DNA from 4 places in the Lysinibacillus sp. GW821-FHT14F06 genome. Region 1 is predicted to be linked to each of the others. Evidence: predicted binding sites of a transcription regulator. Region 1 holds the regulator's gene; each other region holds the start of a gene.
The links. The regulator LexA, encoded in region 1, represses DNA repair genes until DNA is damaged. The targets are predictions, from matches to a motif close to CGAACATATGTTCG.

Region 1 (4,199 bases):
ATGCAGCATGAAATCGATCATTTAAACGGAATTATGTTTTATGACAGAATAAATCAAGAACATCCATTTAAATTACCCGATAATGTAGTGATTGAGAGCTTGTATTAATCTCGCTCTCCTATTTCATCAGTGGGATGGGCAAAACTCCCACTGATCTTACATTATTCACTTATCAACTTTTTCTGATGCTCCTGATATCTTCGATGTACTGTTGCCTTACTAACATCAAAGCCTAAGCCTCGAAGTGTCATGGCAATTTCCTCAAACGTAAAGCCTTTGTTTCGAAGAGTAATAATTTCCTCAATCGGCACTTCCTTACGCTCCTGCCCATTTGGATTTCCACGATTCGATAGATTGTTTTCAGGTCTATAGCCCTTTTCAACAGCTCGACGCATACCACGTCGTATTTTAGCATTATGGATTCTGCGCTGGTATTCCTCTACTATCGCTAATATTTCGAGCAGCATCGTATCCATTTCATTTAATTGTACAGGGCCTGCATCTCGCATGGAGAAAACATCCGTTTCCGTTTTTTGCAATAAATGCAGCACTGCCATTCTGGCATTTCCACGTCCCAAGCGTGTTTCATCCTGGACAAATAGCGCATTAATTTCCTGTTCTTTAATGAAATCAAGCATTTCAAGTAAGCCATCTCGCTCCACATCATAGCCACTATGCTGATCTAGAAAAATGCCCTTTATATCGTAGTTCTGCTCCTTGGCATAGCGTGTTAATTCTTCCTGCTGACGCTCTAGCGAGGAACTTTGTGTCTCTTTTTCTGTACTCACGCGGCAATAGATGACGGCTGATTGTTGTTTATTTATCATTGTTCATTTCTCGCAATTTCAATAGAGTTTATGGGATTGGCTTGGTTTCCCACCACTGGAATGACTAATGATTTACCAGCAACAATTTGAACGTTTGGTAATTCATTTTCCGCCTTTACAAGCTTAATCCAGTCTTCCTTACTCATTTTACCACGGTATTGCTCTGCTAACGACCATAGGTTATCCCCATGCTCCACTTGTATTTCCTTGTAAGTCACCTCACCAGGATCTGTTATGTAAAGGTATCCTGCAAATAATAGGCAAGCCCCTAATAAAATGGAGATATGCGGATTTTTCTTTAACCAATTCATCGTTATGACCTCTTTTCTAGAATGTTTGTTCGGAATGTATGTTCTTATAATAGTGCGAACAAACGTTTTTGTCAAACACTTTTCGAACCTATGTTTGCATAAGTGTTCGCATTCTGCTATACTATCTAATAAGAAGAAATATAAGAAAAAAGAGGTGAGCAATCATGAAAAAAGTTTCGAAAAGACAAGAAGACATTTTAGCCTTTATCAAAGAAGAAGTACGCGCAAAGGGGTATCCACCATCTGTACGTGAAATTGGTGAAGCAGTTGGACTTGCTTCAAGCTCAACGGTTCATGGACATTTAGCTCGTTTAGAGCAAAAGGGCTTTATCCGCCGTGACCCAACGAAGCCACGTGCGATTGAAATTTTAGAGCCAGAAGATTCTATTCAAAAGCAACATGTTATTCACGTCCCACTTGTAGGGAAGGTTACAGCAGGTTCTCCAATTACAGCTATTGAAAATATTGAAGAGTATTTCCCGCTACCAGATACTTATGGGACAAGTGAGGATCAATTATTTATGCTAGAAATTATGGGTGAATCCATGATTGAAGCTGGAATTTTAGATGGAGATTTAGTCATTGTAAAGCAAAAATCAACAGCAGATAATGGTGATATTGTCGTGGCTATGACAGAAGAGGATGAAGCAACCGTTAAGCGTTTCTTTAAGGAAAAAAGTCATTTCCGCTTACAGCCTGAGAACTCCACAATGGAGCCAATTATTGTCGATCAGGTTTCTATTTTAGGACAAGTTGTAGGCCTTTATCGTCGTGTACACTAAAAAATATAAAATTATTGAATGATTTTAAGAGGATGATATGTTCCCCGATGAGCATATACCTCTTTTTCTTAATTTTAGACATAGAACAAAATTCAATCTACATAGGGAGTGCATCTATTTGAAACAAAAAATCAAACAAGCTGTGCAAGAAGCTTATACGACAATGTATAGCTCCTTATACGATGAACAAATTTATGCGGCTGTTTTAGTGACAGATGGAGATTGTGGTAGCCTTTATTTAACAATGGGAACTGAAAAATCACTAATTGAAATTGGTCAAAACTATGAGGATGCCCCCGAGGATTATCGCTTTTTAAAGGATGAATATTTACATTACGATGAAACGGATATGCTCGAAAAGGTAAGTCGTGAATTATTGGATATTGTATTGCATATTGAAGATGAAAAATTTATTGAACATAAAGAAATGCTGCATCAAGCAATGTGTGATACGATGTATGAATTGAAACAGGAGGGCATTATTGACGAAAGCATTTTTGTTTTTATTTCGGTGACTGATGATAATGAAGAGGAAATGCTGGAGTTATCGTCAGCGAGGCGTTGTAATTCTAATCATCCCCTACTTCCTGCGTTTGTGCGTAATTGGGGACATTAAATACTCTATTGTTCTAAAGCAAGAAGATGTCGAAGAAGATTTTTCGCCATCTTCCTTTTGTTTAGCTGGTTTACAAAAAAAGAATCCACTTTAATATGGATTCCTTGCAAGCACTATGCCTCTAATTTGAATTTCAAGCTTGCCTTGATAAAAGCAGTAAATATTTTCTTTGATACTTCATCCCCTGCCATCGCCTGCTCCTCTGGATGCCACTGTACTGCCAGACAAAATGGGTGGTCCTCGTGTACGACCGCTTCTACAATTCCATCACTGGATTTGGCTGCTACCTTTAATTTCTCAGCTAATACATTAACTGCTTGATGATGAAAGGAATTTACAGCAATTTTCTCTTTCTCGGTGAATCTGTTTAATAATGTATCAGGTGTAACCGTAACATAGTGGGTAGCCACGCCCCGAGTTGCCTGCTGCATATGCTTTAATAATTTTTTACTATGATATTCGCTCTCCATATCCTGATAGACATTGCCTCCAAGAGCCACATTTAATATTTGAATACCACGACAAATACCAAAAATTGGCATATTACGAATAAAGGCTGCCTCGATTAAAGCAAGCTCTACGGAATCTCTTTCAGGATGTATCTTCCCTAATTTAGGTGCTGGCTCTGCATCAAAGAGAAATGGATGGACATCACAGCCTCCTGATAGCAATAATCCATCTGTCAACGACAAAATTTGTGCAACATCCTCCTCTATGCCAAGAGGAATAATTAGCGGAATGCCCCCAGCTTCGATAATACTATTGCTATAGGCAGCATTTAATCTTGCTGACAAATCATCCTCCACAAAGGCCGTTATGCCAATAACTGGCTTCACTTTATCCCCTCCAAGATTGTAAGTTATTCCTTACCACAAGCCAAGATACCAATTCATCAAGGCATCCCCATAAAAATAAACAACGATAGCCGCAGCAGCAATGGATGGACCAAATGGTATTGGGGTCTTTCTACCCTGCTGCCGTGTTCTTAACACTATAATGCCTACAACCATTCCGATAACAGCGGCTAAAAATAATGTTAAGAGTGCATGTAGTGTGCCCAATACAAGCCCAAGTAAAAAGAATAATTTAATATCCCCTCCACCCATACCTCCCTTTGACAACACAGCAATACTATATAATATGCCAAAGCCAACGACTGCACCCAGCGCACTATCCCACCATGGGGTTAACGGTGAAAGCACACGTCCTATAAAGAGCAATGGTAGAAAAAAGAGTAGTACTTTATCAGGAATAAGCATATAGGCAAAATCCGATACAACAATAATAACAAGTAATGAAATTAGCAAAATGGCTACAATAAATTCTACGGTAAAGCCTAGCTTCCAATAGGCAAATGCAAATAAAACCCCTGTCATAAGCTCCATGAATGGATATATCCAAGAAATTTTTTGTCCACAGCTACGGCATTTGCCTCCTAGCCATACATAGGACAAAACAGGTACTAAATCAAGGGCTGTTAGCTGCCTCTGACAATTTGTGCAATGTGAGGGCGGTTGCACAATAGACTCCTTTACTGGTACACGTAAGCCGACCACATTAAAAAAGGAGCCAAAAACAAGCCCAAAAATAAATACTGTCACGGTATAAGCCATTTCCATTTTTATGTCCTCCTAAACTAAGAGGCGCCCATACATATAAAGTA
Region 2 (4,199 bases), on a different contig from region 1:
TAGCTCATCCTCAGCATCCTTTGATGTATGGAAACAGGGGATTGTCCGCTCTACAGTATGCTGTAAATGCTCTTGGTGCATATAGAGATAGCCTTGACTAGTTGCAATAATAGGCTCATTTCTAGCCTTTAATAATGTCATATCATTGACAATGACTTGTCTAGATACATTGGCGAATTTAGCTAAGTCTGTGCCTGTTATTGGTGTTGTACTATTTTTTAATTGTGCCAGAAGATACAGTCTGCGTTCCTCGCCTAACATTTTTTTCATAAGAGATCACCTCTGTCTGTAATAAAGGAAGCAGTTTTCCTTAAAGCCTAGTGTACCATGAAGCATTTCTAACATGCGTGAATTTTTTGTATCCAAATGAAACATTGAACATATGATACGTAGAGAGGAAGGGAGGAAAACATTGCGTATTCATATTGTTCAAAAGGGAGATACGTTGTGGAAGATTGCCAAAGAATACGGCGTTTCGTTTGAAGATTTAAAGAGACTGAATGCCCATCTTGCTAATCCAGATTACATTGTTCCAGGCATGGAAATTATTTTGCCTGAAAAAATAAACAAAGAACCGCATCGAGATGGGAACAGAGAGGGACATAGAGAAACAAACAGGGGCACACATAAAGAAGGACATAAGGAAACACAAATGCACAAAGAATCACCTACAAAGCCAGTTAAAGAAAGTGTTAAAAAAGAGGTACAAAGACCAATGCCACCACCTGTTGTTGTGCCACCACCACCGATGCCAGAACCACAGATGATACCAATACCTTATCCAATGCCAATGCCGATGCCGCAACAACCGATGTTTGTACCGCAGCCTGTAGAGCTAAGCTGGCACCAGCAAGTAGTTATGCCGCAGATAGAGCAAACACAAACCGTTGCTCCACCACCAGTGCAAATTCAACCACCACCACCTGTCGTACACCCAGCACCGCCACAACCAATGCCACAGCCGATTTATATCATGCCACCGCCAATGCCAGCAGTACCACATTGTTCTAGCTGCCATCAGCCAGTTCACCATCATATGTGGTGGCCAATGCAAATGCCAATGCAAATGCCGATGCAAATGCCAATGCAAATGGAGCCACAAGTAGAAGCCTATACAATGCCACAGCAACCAACATCTTGTGAAATGAAGGGTAGTCATGTAGCTGGAATGGAGAATTTCTTAGAGTCAAGCACATCACCGTTCTTCCAAAAACCTGAAGCATATACGCAGCCTCAATTCCAGCCTATGACAGAGATGAACATGGGGCAGTCTTGTGGTTGCAATACTCAACCAATGATGCCGAATTGGCAAATGGATCCATGTCACTGCCCGCCGCCATGCCCACCACCGCCACCATGTCCATCGGCTTGCCCACCGCCATGTCCGACATGTGGACCATGGGTGTCACCGCACTTATACCCAGGCGGGATGACGCCTTATCGATGGTGAAAAAGCATATATTATTGAGGAACTGAAGCCTAATATTTGGAAATATAAATATCGTTCAAAAACCTATTTTGTCAAACGTGCAAAGCAATTAGAAATAGTAGAAAAGGTAAAGGCAATCCATCGACAGCTTGGACGGCTTGAGCCTTCATTGGTTTTGCCTATAGTGAAAAGTGATGACGAAAATTTAATTGTGCAGATATGGCAAGAGGGTAGCAATAGTGCTAATTTTACCCATAAAAGGGATAGGTTAGAATCTCTTAAGCTATTAATAGCTTTACATGATACCCATAAAAAAATAGCCTGGCAAAAAGTACCGGGATTATACACCTACTCACAGCTTTTAAAATGGCAAATGCGTTATCTACGTTTTAAGAGCAGACGCAGTGAATTTCGCGCTTTTTTAACAAAAGAAGAAATAGATCAGATTTTACACTATAGTGATAAATCCTTACAGTTAATCTCTATGGAGGATGTACCTGAAAAAGATATTACACTTTTACATGGAGATGTTGTACATCATAATTTTTTAAGGTGCTCTAATGGCGACTTAAAGTTAATTGATTTTGATTTGGCACATCTTGGAGAAGCGGATGATGAATATATTTTATGGTTACATCGGATATTGCCAGCAGTAGATTATGACCTCACTAAAATTTTTAAAGAGCTACCAGAGCTGAAGCGATTAGATAAAAGAAAACTACATCGTTTAAAATATCCAAATGAACTATTACGTGAATGGCTTTTCGCAGTAGATTTACCATTAGATCAGCAACTAGTATTTTTAGATTATTTAGTACCGTTTACTAAACGTGCGCTCACATACTGGCCCAAATTGTGGTACGATATTGATAGAATGATGAAAAAATGACCGTCTATTGGCGGTCATTTTTGTGTGGGTGCAACTACTATACTATTTCTTATAGTCGAGCATTCGTTCGCTATATGCTATAATCGAAGACGATGATTGTGAGGGATTATAGATGTATGACTATTTAAAAGGACAAATAACACGTATTACCCCTGAGTATATTGTGCTAGAGCAGCAAGGAATTGGCTGGCAGCTAAACACACCGAATCCATTTGCGTTTAGAACATCTGCACTTGAACAACAAATTTTTGTACACTTACACGTACGTGAAGATGCACAAGTATTATATGGTTTTCCTAATTTGGATCAACGTGAACTATTTCGTAAGCTCATTTTAGTTTCAGGGATTGGGCCAAAAGGAGCGTTGGCTATTTTAGCTACAGGTAACCCACAGCAGGTAATCAGCGCAATTGAACGAGAAGATGAAACATTTTTAGTAAAATTCCCCGGAGTAGGGAAAAAAACAGCACGGCAAATGATTTTAGATTTAAAAGGCAAGCTTGGTTCCTTACTGGACACAATTGAATTGCCTAGTACTGAGGATGAGTTACCACTGTTCGGTGTGAATCCGTATAAACATGAGCTGGAGGAGGCTATTCTTGCTTTAATGGCACTTGGTTATTCTGAAAAAGAGCTAGAAAAAGTACGTCCGCAGCTTGAGGAAAATGAAATGCTGCAAACGACAGATGCCTTTATGAAACAAGCGTTACAATTGCTACTTAAGTTGAAATAGTGAAAGGGGGGAAAGTACATGTCTGAACGTATGATGGCTAGTGAGGCAGGCAGCTATGATGAGCAATTTGAATTATCTTTAAGACCCCAGCGATTGGCACAATATATTGGACAGCATAAAGTAAAAGAGAATTTACAAATTTTCATTGAAGCAGCAAAGCTTCGTCAGGAAAGTTTAGATCATGTGCTGTTATATGGACCTCCTGGACTTGGGAAAACGACACTAGCTGCTGTTATTGCCAATGAAATGCATGTCAATGTGCGCATGACAAGCGGACCTGCAATCGAACGTCCTGGAGATTTAGCAGCTATTTTAAGTTCATTGGAGCCTGGAGATGTACTATTTATCGATGAAATTCATCGCTTGCCACGAGCTATTGAAGAAGTACTTTATCCAGCCATGGAAGATTTTTGCTTAGATATTGTTGTTGGTAAAGGGCCTGAAGCACGTTCTGTCCGTCTTGATTTGCCGCCATTTACGCTCGTCGGTGCCACAACAAGGGCTGGCGCATTATCGGCACCTTTAAGGGATCGCTTTGGTGTACTACTGAGGTTAGAGTATTATGATGATATATCACTTGCTGAGATTGTCGTGCGTAGTGCACATTTATTTGATGTGGAAATTGAGCAAGTAGCAGCAGGTGAAATGGCTAGACGTTCACGTGGTACACCTCGTATAGCAAATCGCTTGTTGAAGCGGGTGCGAGATTATGCACAGGTGCTCGGAGATGGTATGATAACAGAGAATCTTGCAAAGCAAGCCTTAGAGCTATTACAGGTCGATCCTAGAGGACTTGATCATATAGACCATAAACTAGTAACCAATATGATTGAGCGCTTTAAGGGAGGTCCTGTAGGCTTAGATACACTAGCTGCATCTATCGGTGAGGAGCGGGTTACAATAGAAGATGTCTATGAGCCGTATTTAATGCAAATTGGCTTTATCCAGCGTACACCACGTGGAAGAGTCGCTAGTCATTTAGCCTACGAACATTTTGGATATGATTATCCCCAACAAACATAGAAGAAGGAAGTTTTTTCATGCGTGTAGAAGATTTTGATTTTGAATTACCAGAGGTGCTTATAGCCCAAACGCCACTTGTCGATCGAACAGCTAGCCGATTAATGGTTGTGACGCCAGGCTCAAAT
Region 3 (4,199 bases), on a different contig from region 1:
AGGGCTGTGTTTGTGCGTAATGTTTCCGTAAAGGATTCCCTTGGTCCTCTAATCACAGATTCTGTTGACGGCTCTGTAACCTCTCGATCTTTAGCACCCTTTGTACTTGTCACGATCCCAGTGGTACATCCATTTAATAAAATGACCGTATTGCCATTTAAAATAGCCGTATACAGTGCGGTGAAATGAGAAAGATTATTGGTATCACCAACTGTCAAACAAGATTCTCTTATAAATTGATGAATAGTTTCTATATCTGTATCTGAGCCATTTTCTTCAACCTTATCGAGCATAAGCTTATCAATAACCGTATCCGAAATGGTTGTTCTATCAGATAAGCCATCCATATAAATAATTGCGATTGAGTGCTTGTCAGCTTTTCCAATGGTAATTTCTCGTATAACCAGGTCATTACTATTTCCAAGTGTGTTTCTAATCACTTTCATATTGTTCGAAAGTGATTGATTTAGGAGTTCGTTGTTGGAATTTGGTTGGGAGGCATCTGAACTTTTTGAAACGGACATTTTCTTTCCTCCTCCAAGTATGCATTCAATACCTATAGAATGGACAAATTTCAGGAAAGATAAACAAAGATAGGAATTTATTCTATTTAGTTTCTGGCAAATGAAAAAGCCATGTTCCCTTCGTAAAAACGAAAGGAAACACGGCTTTATTTACGATAGTCATATTTTAATTCATCGTTTGTAGCATCAATATCTACATGTAGATTGTGGCTATTAAAAAACCATAAATCTTTTTCATCAATATAGTAGGTAACCCCATCAATCTCTGTTTTGACACCAATCTCGATTGGTTCCTCACGAGTCATACCAAGAGAAAAGCCTTCATGAAATGGACTGGAACCTCCGTATCTTGCATAAAAACGAATGGTATCGCCTGTTTCTACTTCCATTTCTCGTTTAAACCAATGCAGGGCTTCCTCTGTTAGTGCAATATTCATTAGAATGCTCCTCTCTTTGCTACAGCCATTTCACCTTTGGCTCAGTCCCATTTTTAATGCGGCCAATGTTTGCCCGGTGACGATAAATAATAAAGGTGAATAAACATGCGACTAAAATGCTTAACGCAAAATCACCTGTAACAAAATAATAAACGATAGAATAAATAAGTGCTACTAAAGCGGCAATCATGGAAGTTAAACTTACAATCTTTGTGACTTTTAACGTTACAATAAACGTAATAAAAAGTAAGACAAATAAAGGCCATGTATATCCTAAGAGGACGCCAGCTGATGTTGCTACAGCTTTTCCTCCACGGAAGTTTGCAAAGATAGGGAACATATGACCAATAACCGCTATAAGTCCAAGAATTAATGAGTGTATGGAGACTTCAGAAAATATCGGCAGCGCTACTAGCAATACGGCCGCTGTCCCTTTTAGGACATCCATAATGGTTACGACAATTCCTGCTTTTTTTCCTAAGATACGGAAGGTATTCGTGGCACCCAAATTACCACTACCATGTTCACGAATATCTGTTTTATAAAAAATTTTGCCTATCCATAATCCAGAAGGTATAGAGCCAATTAGATAAGCACATAAAATAATAAGTCCATTTAACATAGTTGGACTCCTTTCATTGGTAATTCATCACTTGGTACTAATAGTTTGTAACAAGTATTTTACACTTTTTCTTGATAATCTACAATGTCATGAAGGAGATTTCATGACGTTCCTTGAATTCAATACAAAAGAGAACTATTTTTTCAAGGGTTTCTATATGTATATTGTGCTAAGGTTAGGCTATTTGACACGAGCATCCCATTATCAAGACAATCCTTTTCTAAAAATATAGGTAAAATGGCAATTTTGTCAATCATCCTTTCCTTTGGTAGAATAGAAGTCTATCTTAAATTTCATGGAAATGCTAGTATGAATCTTCAGTCAGGCAGAAGATCCCATTTTGTTGTTAATCTACATATCCGCCATTATTAGAGCGGTTATTGAATGCTTCTGCATGAAGAATTGAATACCTTCACGAGTTATCTTTGTTTTAGCTGAAAGTTTATAATCGGTTATTAGTCATTAGGTGTTTTATCTTGATTTAGCAAATCTTTACTGTGCGACAGCAACAGATCCTTATTGTGCGAAAGCAAAGCGACAGCAACAGATCTTTATTGTGCGAAAACGGTAGCGGCAGCACCAATATTGTGTACCGAAAGCGAAGCGTTAGGTACACAATACTTCCACCTCTAAAGGTGACGAGATGAATGTGTTTTCCTAACGCAATTACGCTAGGGAGTAATTGATTTATGCAACAAAAGCTCACGTCCTTGCGTCAAGGGAATATGACAGCTTATGACAATGCAGATGATTACTTTTAAAAATAAGGAAGCTGTGGAGAATTAAAAATTTATTGGGCCTGTCGCTAGCTATTGACAGGAAATGCTATTATTATTAGGAAGAGAAGATAAATAGAACATGCGTTTGTTTTTTGGAGGGGAATTTTTTGACGAATAAGCAGTCACCAAGCGTCTATAATGATGACGCTATACAAGTATTAGAAGGATTAGAAGCGGTACGAAAGAGACCCGGCATGTATATCGGTTCTACAGATGGCCGTGGACTTCATCACCTCGTGTATGAAATCGTGGATAATGCGGTGGATGAAGCATTGGCTGGCTTTGGTTCACATATTATTGTCAAGATTCATAAAGATCAAAGTATTAGCGTGCGAGATTTTGGTCGAGGAATGCCAACTGGTATGCATAAGATGGGGAAGCCAACACCTGAAATTATTTTTACAGTTTTACATGCTGGCGGTAAATTTGGACAAGGCGGCTATAAAACAAGTGGTGGTTTACATGGCGTAGGTTCTTCTGTCGTTAATGCGTTATCAACTTTTTTAGAAGTTACAATACACCGCGACGGTAAGAAATACTGCCAACGCTTTGAAAATGGTGGTCATCCAGCCACAACGCTTGAAGAAATCGGCAGTACGAAACAAACAGGTACGCTAGTCCATTTTCTACCTGATGACAAGATTTTTTCTGTTACAAAATTCAATTATGATACACTTGCAGAACGTTTACGCGAGTCGGCATTTTTATTGAAGGGCTTAAAAATTGAGTTAATCGATGAACGCGAGGAAGGCAAAGGTGATGTGTTCTTTTATGAGAACGGCATTGAAGCTTTCGTTGCGTATTTGAATGAGGAGAAAGACGTTCTTCATCCCGTCAAATATGTAGAAGGGATTCAGGATGATATTGAAGTAGAATTTGCGTTCCAGTATAACGATGGCTATTCAGAAACAATTCTGTCCTTTGTTAACAATGTTCGTACACGTGATGGCGGCACACATGAAACAGGTGCAAAAGCAGCATTAACACGTGTGTTTAATGAATACGCAAGAAAAATTGGTCTGTTAAAAGATAAAGATAAAAACCTTGAAGGAACAGATATTCGAGAGGGACTGGCAGCAATTGTGTCTGTACGTATTCCTGAGCATTTACTACAATTTGAGGGGCAGACAAAAGGCAAGCTAGGGACGAGTGAGGCTCGTTCTGCCGTAGATAGTGTGGTTTCTGAGCAAATTTTATATGTACTTGAGGAAAATGCCGAGCTATCTGCATCACTTGTGCGTAAAGCTATTCGAGCACAGCAAGTTCGTGAAGCGGCTCGTAAAGCACGTGAAGATGCACGTAATGGTAAGAAAAATAAGAAGGCCAGTACCATTCTTTCTGGTAAATTAACGCCCGCACAATCTCGCAATGCTGCGAAAAACGAGCTGTATTTAGTCGAAGGTGATTCTGCTGGGGGCTCCGCAAAGCAAGGGCGAGATCGCACATTCCAAGCCATATTACCATTGCGAGGTAAAGTCATTAATACAGAAAAGGCTAAGCTACAGGACATCATGAAAAATGAGGAAATTTCAACAATTATTCATGCTATTGGTGCAGGGGTGGGCACAGATTTTTCTGTTGAGGATTCAGCCTACGATAAAGTCGTTATTATGACCGATGCCGATACAGATGGTGCACATATTCAAGTTTTGCTATTAACATTTTTCTATCGTTATATGCGTCCATTAATTGAAGCAGGCAAGGTCTTTATTGCCTTACCACCCTTGTATAAAATTTCAAGGGGTACTGGTAAAAAAGAAGTGATTGAATATGCTTGGACTGAAAATGATTTGCAAAAGGCCATCAAAAAAGTTGGAAAGGGTTACATATTGCAGCG
Region 4 (4,199 bases), 100 kb from region 1:
CTTTTACACAACACAATTTTTACGCTTATTGGTATTCCATTCGATATAATAATGTTATATATTGCATTGTTCTTCACATTATGGTCTGGATGGGATTATTTCTATCTAAATCGACGTGTTTTACTTGAGTCTAAATAAGAAAGGTCTTGTGGATCATGAATGCTGAAATTCTTGCTGTTGGCTCAGAATTATTGCTTGGTCAAATAGCGAACACAAATGCTAAATTTATTTCTAATCAATTGTCAGAGCTGGGGATAAATGTGTATTATCATACAGTTGTTGGAGATAATGCCAAACGTTTAGATGAGGCTATAACGGTTGCGGAGACTCGTGCAGATTTAATCATCTTTTCTGGTGGGCTTGGACCTACAAAGGATGATTTAACAAAGGAAACAATTGCACGTCATCTGGATGTTTCACTTGAGTTTGATGATGTCGCATTGACTTATATTGAGCAATTTTTTGCTAAAAGAGGTCGTCCAATGACTGAAAATAATCGTAAACAGGCATTAGTGTTAGCTGGTAGTGAAGTGCTGGCAAACCATCATGGAATGGCACCAGGCATGATACTAACAAAAGGTGGACGAACATATATCTTGCTGCCTGGGCCTCCGAAAGAGCTTGAGCCGATGTTTCAATTTGAGGCAAAGCCAAAGCTTGGTGCGTTGTTAAACGCTGGAGGAGTTATTGTCTCTCACGTTATGCGCTTTTATGGTATCGGGGAGGCAGAGCTGGAGGTTCGTGTTCAAGATATTCTTGATACACAAACAAACCCTACTGTTGCACCTCTTGCTTCAGATGGCGAAGTAACGTTGCGTGTAACTGCTAAAGCGGAAACCATGGAGGAAGCACAGCAGCTTATTGCAACAAAGGTAGCTGAAATTCAAGCGCTTGTCGGCGACCATCAATATGGTATAGATGATGATTCTCTTGCCTCTAAGACAGTAGAAATGTTACTTGATAATCAGTTAACTATCTCTGCTGCAGAAAGTTTAACTGCGGGGTTATTTCAGTCAGAGTTAGCAGAAATTCCAGGAGTAGGGGATGCGCTTGTTGGAGGCGTTGTAACGTATACAGAAGAGGCAAAAATAAGACAGCTCGGCATTCCTAAACAATTACTAGATTCACATGGCATTGTCAGCAGTGAATGCGCCGCGGCTATGGCTAGCACCGTAAAGCAAAAATTCGGTACAAATATTGGTATAGGATTAACGGGGGCAGCTGGACCAACAGCACACGATCACCAACCAGTTGGAACTGTTTGGATTGGTATCGCCATTGACGATGAGGAACCAATCACATATTTACTTCATTTATCGGGTATGCGTAATACAAATCGACTTCGAGCCGTAAAGTTTACCTGTCATTATTTAATGCAGCTTTTGGAAGAAAGAGGATATACTAAACGCTATTAAATAGAGAAAAAATAGGAATTTGGGTAGAGGAAAATTACCCAAATTTTTATTTTGAAGAAAAAACGAATGAACGTTCGCTTTTTTCTTGCGTGTTCTCTCAAAAACAAGTATAGTAGAGATAGAGAAAAACAGTGAACAGTTTTCGAAGGAGGAAAATAAATGAGTGATCGTAAAGCAGCCTTAGAACAGGCTTTAAAACAAATTGAAAAGAACTTTGGTAAAGGTTCTATTATGAAACTTGGCGAAAAAACAGATTTAGAAATTGCTACATCATCAAGCGGTTCGCTAGCACTTGATGCTGCACTAGGTGTTGGCGGTTATCCACGTGGGAGAATTATTGAAGTTTATGGTCCTGAATCATCAGGTAAAACAACGGTTGCTCTACATGCGATTGCAGAGGTGCAAGCAGCTGGAGGACAAGCAGCATTTATCGATGCTGAGCATGCATTAGATCCAATTTATGCACAAAAATTAGGTGTTAATATTGATGAATTACTATTATCTCAGCCAGACACAGGTGAGCAAGCACTTGAAATTGCTGAAGCATTAGTTCGTAGTGGTGCAATTGATATTATCGTTATTGACTCGGTAGCAGCATTAGTGCCAAAAGCTGAAATTGAGGGAGATATGGGTGATTCTCATGTTGGTTTACAGGCACGTTTAATGTCTCAGGCATTACGTAAACTTTCAGGTGCTATTAATAAATCGAAAACGATTGCTATTTTCATTAACCAAATACGTGAAAAAATTGGTGTGATGTTCGGAAATCCAGAAACAACACCAGGCGGACGTGCTCTTAAATTCTATAGCTCTGTTCGTTTAGAGGTTCGCCGCGCAGAAGCCATTAAACAAGGTAATGATATTATGGGGAATCGCACAAAAGTGAAGATTGTGAAAAACAAAGTTGCACCACCTTTCCGTACGGCAGAGGTAGATATTATGTATGGAGAAGGGATTTCAAAAGAAGGAGAAACAGTTGATTTAGGTGTTGAACTGGACATCGTTCAAAAAAGCGGCTCTTGGTATGCTTATGGGGATGAGCGTTTAGGACAAGGACGCGAAAACGCAAAACAATATTTAAAAGAAAATCCTGCCGTTATGGAGGAAATCGCTAATAAGATCCGTTCCTCTTATGGTATCGCTGCTACTTCCTACACAATCGCTGCTCATGATGAGGAAGAAGTGGATGAAGAATTAATGCTTCTTCTTGAAGATGAATAATTTAAATGCATTGTTCCTGCTCTAATTTGAGAGGGAACAATGTATTTTTTTGTCTATATTCCATATAAAGGTGGGTATACTCATGTAGATAGCATCCTGTATTGAGTGAGAGTATAACGTAAATTTTAAAAAATTATAACCATAGTACTGATTATTTCTAATTAGGTAAAACAGATAAATGTAATTCTAGTGTAAAAGTATTAGGAAGTTTATTCACCTATTGGTTATCAATTACTTTTTTCTGGATAGGGGCGAACAGGTGCCCGACTATCCTTGACAGAGCTTAATGCTAGCTATACAATTAAATATGTATAATTTCTGAATTATGACTTTAAACAGGCAGTACATTTTATCTTCATTCAGTAAAAAACTCCCACCTCTGAAGGTGATGAGATGAATGTGGATGTGGTTCCTTTTCAGTGAGTGTTTAAACACCTACTGAAATAAAGGAACTCAGTCTAAGAATGCCACGTCCTGTGGCAAAGACTGAGTGACCAACATCATGTTGGCCCAAAGCCTTGGACGGATGTCACAGATTTTGAAAGAAATGAATTGTGTGTGCACAATTCAAAATCCTGACACAATTACGCCGAGGCGAAATTGATGTATGCGCTGACTGAAACTGTATTACCTAAATAGCAAGAGGAGGTGTTCATATGGATGGAATTACTATCATCTCCGCTTTGCTTGGAATCATCGTTGGTGCCGCTGTTAGCTATATCTACATGAAAAAAGTGAATGACTCAAAAATCACTGGTGCTAAACATGTTGCTGAAACAATCGTTGAAGAAGGAAAACGAGAAGCGGAGGCATTGAAAAAAGAAGCACTACTTGAAGCCAAAGATGAAACTCACAAATTTCGTACTGAAGCTGAGAATGACATTCGTGAACGTCGTTTAGAACTTCAAAAACAAGAGAACCGTTTATTGCAAAGAGAAGAGAATCTTGATCGCAAAGATGATGCTCTAAATAAGAGAGAAGCAGGCTTAGAGCGTAAAGAACAAGCTCTTGCCGAAAGACAACAGCATATTGAACAGATGGAAAGCAAAGTGGACGAGCTCGTTGCCTCGCAAAAAGCAGAGCTAGAAAGAATTTCTGCTTTAACTAGAGATGAAGCAAAGACTATTATCTTAGGGGAAGTAGAAAAAGAGCTAGCAACTGATATTGCTGTGATGACGAAGGAATCAGAAACACGTGCGAAAGAAGAATCAGATAAAAAAGCACGTGAAATTTTATCATTAGCATTACAACGTTTTGCTGCGGACCACGTTGCTGAAACAACGGTGTCTGTCGTGAACTTGCCAAATGATGAAATGAAGGGTCGAATTATTGGTCGTGAAGGACGAAACATCCGCACATTGGAAACGCTAACAGGTATAGATTTAATTATTGATGATACTCCAGAAGCGGTTATTTTATCTGGCTTTGACCCTATTCGTCGTGAAACGGCTCGACTTGCACTTGAAAAGCTTGTACAGGATGGCCGTATTCACCCTGCTCGAATTGAGGAAATGGTGGAAAAAGCTCGTCGTGAAGTGGATGAACAAATCCGTGAAACAGGTG

Region 2: ruvA (Holliday junction branch migration protein RuvA) is a predicted target of LexA. The motif match lies at 2,375-2,388, and genes of this name have one in related genera.
Region 3: parE (DNA topoisomerase IV subunit B) is a predicted target of LexA. The motif match lies at 2,437-2,450, and genes of this name have one in related genera.
Region 4: recA (recombinase RecA) is a predicted target of LexA. The motif match lies at 1,479-1,492, and genes of this name have one in related genera.

The regions. Positions count from the first base shown of each region.
Region 1 is NZ_JBXAPF010000001.1:125,586-129,784, reverse strand. It holds gene def (peptide deformylase) at 1-108, shown strand, start outside; gene AC1RNS_RS00590 (YneB family resolvase-like protein) at 162-827, opposite strand; gene yneA (cell division suppressor protein YneA) at 824-1,138, opposite strand; gene lexA (transcriptional repressor LexA) at 1,303-1,920, shown strand; gene AC1RNS_RS00575 (DUF4303 domain-containing protein) at 2,039-2,536, shown strand; gene AC1RNS_RS00570 (gamma-glutamyl-gamma-aminobutyrate hydrolase family protein) at 2,650-3,372, opposite strand; gene AC1RNS_RS00565 (prepilin peptidase) at 3,403-4,155, opposite strand.
Region 2 is NZ_JBXAPF010000003.1:188,676-192,874, reverse strand. It holds gene AC1RNS_RS04640 (transcription repressor NadR) at 1-270, opposite strand, end outside; gene AC1RNS_RS04635 (LysM peptidoglycan-binding domain-containing protein) at 413-1,450, shown strand; gene AC1RNS_RS04630 (phosphotransferase) at 1,440-2,318, shown strand; gene ruvA (Holliday junction branch migration protein RuvA) at 2,431-3,051, shown strand; gene ruvB (Holliday junction branch migration DNA helicase RuvB) at 3,070-4,074, shown strand; gene queA (tRNA preQ1(34) S-adenosylmethionine ribosyltransferase-isomerase QueA) at 4,092-4,199, shown strand, end outside.
Region 3 is NZ_JBXAPF010000021.1:50,214-54,412, forward strand. It holds gene AC1RNS_RS17625 (spore germination protein) at 1-524, opposite strand, end outside; gene AC1RNS_RS17630 (HesB/YadR/YfhF family protein) at 671-961, opposite strand; gene plsY (glycerol-3-phosphate 1-O-acyltransferase PlsY) at 981-1,583, opposite strand; gene parE (DNA topoisomerase IV subunit B) at 2,470-4,199, shown strand, end outside.
Region 4 is NZ_JBXAPF010000001.1:23,978-28,176, forward strand. It holds gene pgsA (CDP-diacylglycerol--glycerol-3-phosphate 3-phosphatidyltransferase) at 1-138, shown strand, start outside; gene AC1RNS_RS00120 (competence/damage-inducible protein A) at 156-1,415, shown strand; gene recA (recombinase RecA) at 1,575-2,636, shown strand; gene rny (ribonuclease Y) at 3,293-4,199, shown strand, end outside.